2 regions of the Shewanella denitrificans OS217 genome follow, and region 1 is predicted to be linked to the other one. Evidence: predicted binding sites of a transcription regulator. Region 1 holds the regulator's gene; the other holds the start of a gene.
The links. The regulator MetJ, encoded in region 1, represses methionine synthesis genes. The targets are predictions, from matches to a motif close to TAGACGTCTAGACGTCTA.

Region 1 (2,207 bases):
GCCAAAATAATTAACGCGATAAGGGAACTGAAGATAAAAAACGCGGACAAGGCGGCGCGAAACTGACTGGCATCTTTTCCTGAGAGTAAAATGGCCATTGGCGGCCCACCGATGGCAGCGATATTGCCAAAAATACCCGAAATAATCCCCGCAATAAATAAACTGGTGCGATTCACTGGCACGCTGAATTTAAACACACTCAAAATCACGGCAATAGCCACAATGGCGGCGATCACTAAGCCTAAGACGGCTTGTGGCGCTAAGATCAATAAACTTGCCCCAAGAAAGCCCCCGGGAATACGTCCAAGTAACGCATATTGCAGGCCATTAAATTCTAAATGGCCGCGCTCGCGGATCAAGGTGAGCACAGAGATGGCAAAGCCCATCATGATAACGGGTGCAGGTACCAGATCAGGCTCAACAAGATAAAGTAGCGGACTGGCTACGACGGCTAAACCAAAGCCAATTAGACTTTGAGTGATGGCGGCAAAGAAGATAATAATCGCCGCTAGGGCAAGGCTCAGGGGATCGATGATCAAGGAGAAGGCCTAAAGTAAACTTGCCGAAAATTTGGGTTAGCGCATTGTTAGCCAACTAACCCTGTGTTACTTGCTAGGTATGACTTTGCTTAAGCGGGTTTATTCTAACTCTTCCCACTCTAAGCCCATAGCTTCCATCATTTTCTTGGCTTCACTGGGTATACCGTCAATTTGATCTTTTGATAGATCCTCATCATTGGGAAGAGGTTGCCCAGTATAGGCATGCAAGAAGGCTTCACAGAGGAGTTCACTGTTGGTTGCGTGTCTTAGGTTACCCACCTGGCGACGAGTGCGTTCATCTGTCAGTACTTTGAGTACTTTTAACGGAATAGACACAGTCACTTTTTTTACTTGCTCGTTCTTTTTGCCATGCTCGGCGTATGGGCTAATATATTCGCCATTCCACTCAGTCATTAACTCACCCTTAACTTGAAATTCGGTGCAGATTTTAACCCCTTACAGGCCACAGTCAAATTATTGCTACTATTTGTTGTTGATTGCAAATAGATTTCTTTACTTTTGGACGTTTAGATGGCTAAAGTGCTTGACCAGGCCTAGACTTACGCGTAGATTTAGCCATCTAGACATCTACACTGCAAATTGATGGAGTCCACATGAGTCAGCATAAATTAGCCACCTTGGCCGTTCGTCACGGCATAGAGTCGGATACTCAGCATGGATCTGTGGTGCCACCGATTTATTTGTCGACCAATTACAGCTTTGAAGGGCATCAACAGCCCAGAGAGTTTGACTATAGCCGCTCGGGCAACCCAACGCGTAACTTATTGGCAGAGGCGCTGGCAAAGTTAGAGCAAGGTCATAGTGCAGTTGTCACTTGTACTGGTATGGCGGCCATCACCTTAGTCACCAGTTTGTTAGCCCCTGAAGATGTGTTAGTCATCCCCCATGATTGCTATGGCGGCAGCTACCGATTGTTTACTCACTTGGCAGCTAAGGGCAGTTTTAAGCTCGTGGTTATCGATCAAAATGACGCTAATGCATTGGCAGACGCTCTGCAGCTTAAGCCTAAATATGTTTGGCTAGAAACTCCGTCGAATCCACTGCTTAGGGTGGTGGATATCAGCGCAATTTGCCAACTGAGTCATCAAGTGGGCGCTAAAGTGGTGGTGGATAACACCTTTCTTTCCCCTGCATTGCAACAGCCATTAACCCTAGGGGCTGACATAGTGGTGCACTCCACCACTAAATACATTAATGGTCATAGCGATGTTGTTGGCGGCGCCGTGGTGGCTAAAGATGCCGACATTGGCGAGCGACTCGATTGGTGGGCAAATACCTTAGGTTTAACCGGTAGCGCGTTTGATAGTTACCTGACCTTACGTGGACTTAGAACATTAAGTGTACGAATGCGCCAACATCAGGAAAATACCCAACTAATTATTGAGTCCTTAATTAACAGTCCAGTGGTGAATAAGGTATATTACCCAGGTTTAACAGCCCACCCAGGTCACGAAATTGCATTAAAACAGCAACAAGGTTTTGGTGGCATGGTAAGTTTTGAGCTTAATGGTGGAGAAGCAGCACTCGTGGCCTTCTTAAGTGAGCTTAAATTATTTAGTCTTGCCGAGAGCTTAGGGGGGGTGGAGAGTCTGGTTGCCGTGCCAGCCACCATGACCCACAGAGCCATGACGGCCAAGGCCCGTGATG
Region 2 (2,207 bases), 150 kb from region 1:
CGCTACCGGCAATTCACTCACCCAAGCTTGATTGTGGGCAATAGAAGCGTAGTAACTTGCAAGCAACAGATTAATTTTATTGCCTTTACTACCATTTTGTTCGGAATTAAGCTCTTTATTCAGTTCTGCATAACTCCACTGGACCGCTTGTTGCCATTGGGGGGATAAATCAAGCCCCAATACCGGCTCATCCAGCTGCACCCAAGTGACGCCTTGAGCAGCAAAACGCTGCAAAATTTCAGCATAGGTTTTCACTAGGCTGGGTAAAAGGCTCAACTTATCAAAACTTGAAAGGGTCTTGGATAAATGCAGATAACTTACAGGCCCAAGCAGCACTGGCTTCACTTGATGCCCCAGTTGCTGCGCCTGCGTCACCTCATCAAAAATTTGCTCAAAGCCAATAGAGAATTGCTGGCCTTCATAAAGCTCTGGCACTTGGTAGTGGTAGTTAGTATTGAAATATTTGGTCATTTCGGCGGCGCAAGCCTGATGGCCGCTCGGTGCACGGCCACGGGCAACCCGGAATAAAGTATCTAGGCAAATAGGCAATAAATTGCCTTGGCTGTCTTTTTCCCTATGGCGTGCAGGCAGCGCATTTAAGGTCGCGCTTAAGGTGAGCACCTGATCGTAATAGGCAAAATCCCCCACAGGGATCAGCTCAACCCCGGCATCGGCCTGCCACTGCCAATGTGTACGCTTAAGCTCATCAGCCACTTGAACCAATTCTGCCTGAGTTAGCTCACCGCGCCAATATTTCTCTAAAGCGAACTTCAATTCGCGCTGACGGCCTATTCTTGGAAATCCTAAATTTGCAATCTTCATGCTCAATACTCCTGACATCATGCTTAACCTTAATTGAAACGCACTGAAAATAAATAAATCAGGCGTCTGGACGTCTAGAAGTTTATTGTGTTAGTCTCAGTTCAGGCAATGGAAATAAATTCAGCAGCAAGATGAGTGAAACTCATGTGGAGCGCAAATGATAGAATTAAGACACCTTCGCACCCTGATGGCCCTTAAAGAAAGTGGCAGTCTGGCAGCAGCAGCGAAAAAGCGTTTTGTCACCCAATCGGCTTTATCTCACCAGATAAAAGAATTGGAAACCCGCATTAACTCATCGATTTTCGTGCGTAAAAGCAAGCCACTCACTTTTACCCATGAAGGTGCACGCCTGCTGCACTTAGCCGAGAAAATACTGCCTCAAGTGCTAGCCACTGAGTACTCACTAAAACAGGGGTTAAATGGTGATGAGCACAATTTAGCCTTAGGGATAGAGTGCCATAGTTGTTTTCGCTGGTTAATGCCTGTGATAGAGCGCTTTAAAGAACAGGTCTATGATGCGCAGATTGATTTATCTACTCGGCATTTATTCGATTCCATTCATGCACTTGAAACCGGCGCTTTAGATCTGGTGTTAACCTCAGATCCAGTTCCTGGCCATAATATTGCCTATCAGCACTTGTTTGATTTTGAAATGAAGTTAGTGGTATCTGTTGATAATCCCTTAGCCAAGGAGGGCCATGTTACGCCGGCGCAGCTTGCTGGCATTAACTTGATATCCTACCCAGTTCCGCTAGCAAGACTCGATATTTACAAGCATTTCTTAGCACCTGCAGGCATAAGCCCTGGGCCGCAAAAGCAGTGCGACTTGACCAGTACCCTATTACAACGCGTCGCCTGTAATGAAGGCATAGCGGCACTGCCGAGCTGGTCTTTAAAGGAGGCTTATGGTTTAGAGTTGGCCACGCTTAATTTAGGGGTTGATGGACTTAAGCGCCCCTTGTTCGGCGCCTATCGTCAAGATACTAATAAAGCTCACTTAATCAAGGCTTGGCTGGAACAAGTTACCCTACAAGGGCAGAAAGGGTAAAAAGGGTAAAAAGAGGATATTTTCAAGGGCCATTAGCCCTTGAATAACTTAAATAACGTCAGTGAATGAGTTATATGTGCATGGGATTAATGAGTAGCCCTTTGGCTGACAAGACCCGCCGTAATAATAAGCCTGGAGAATCAGGATTGTGAGTTTGGCGTAAATTGTGCGCTACCATAAACTCATTACGTAACTCTTCATCTAGGCCTAATGCTTCAAAAGCCTCAATGGACAGCGTCTGTTGCTGATGTTCTATGATGGATTTAATCACACCGATTGAAATGGCTTTTTCTGAGTCGGCATTTAAAAAAGCGAAAGCCGTGAGTGTGATGATTTG

Region 2: metE (5-methyltetrahydropteroyltriglutamate--homocysteine S-methyltransferase) is a predicted target of MetJ. The motif match lies at 890-907, and genes of this name have one in related genera.

Annotation. Positions count from the first base shown of each region.
Region 1 is NC_007954.1:699,725-701,931, forward strand. It holds gene SDEN_RS03210 (sulfite exporter TauE/SafE family protein) at 1-536, opposite strand, end outside; gene metJ (met regulon transcriptional regulator MetJ) at 639-953, opposite strand; gene metB (cystathionine gamma-synthase) at 1,154-2,207, shown strand, end outside.
Region 2 is NC_007954.1:845,659-847,865, reverse strand. It holds gene metE (5-methyltetrahydropteroyltriglutamate--homocysteine S-methyltransferase) at 1-822, opposite strand, end outside; gene SDEN_RS03795 (LysR family transcriptional regulator) at 980-1,870, shown strand; gene SDEN_RS03790 (HDOD domain-containing protein) at 1,941-2,207, opposite strand, start outside.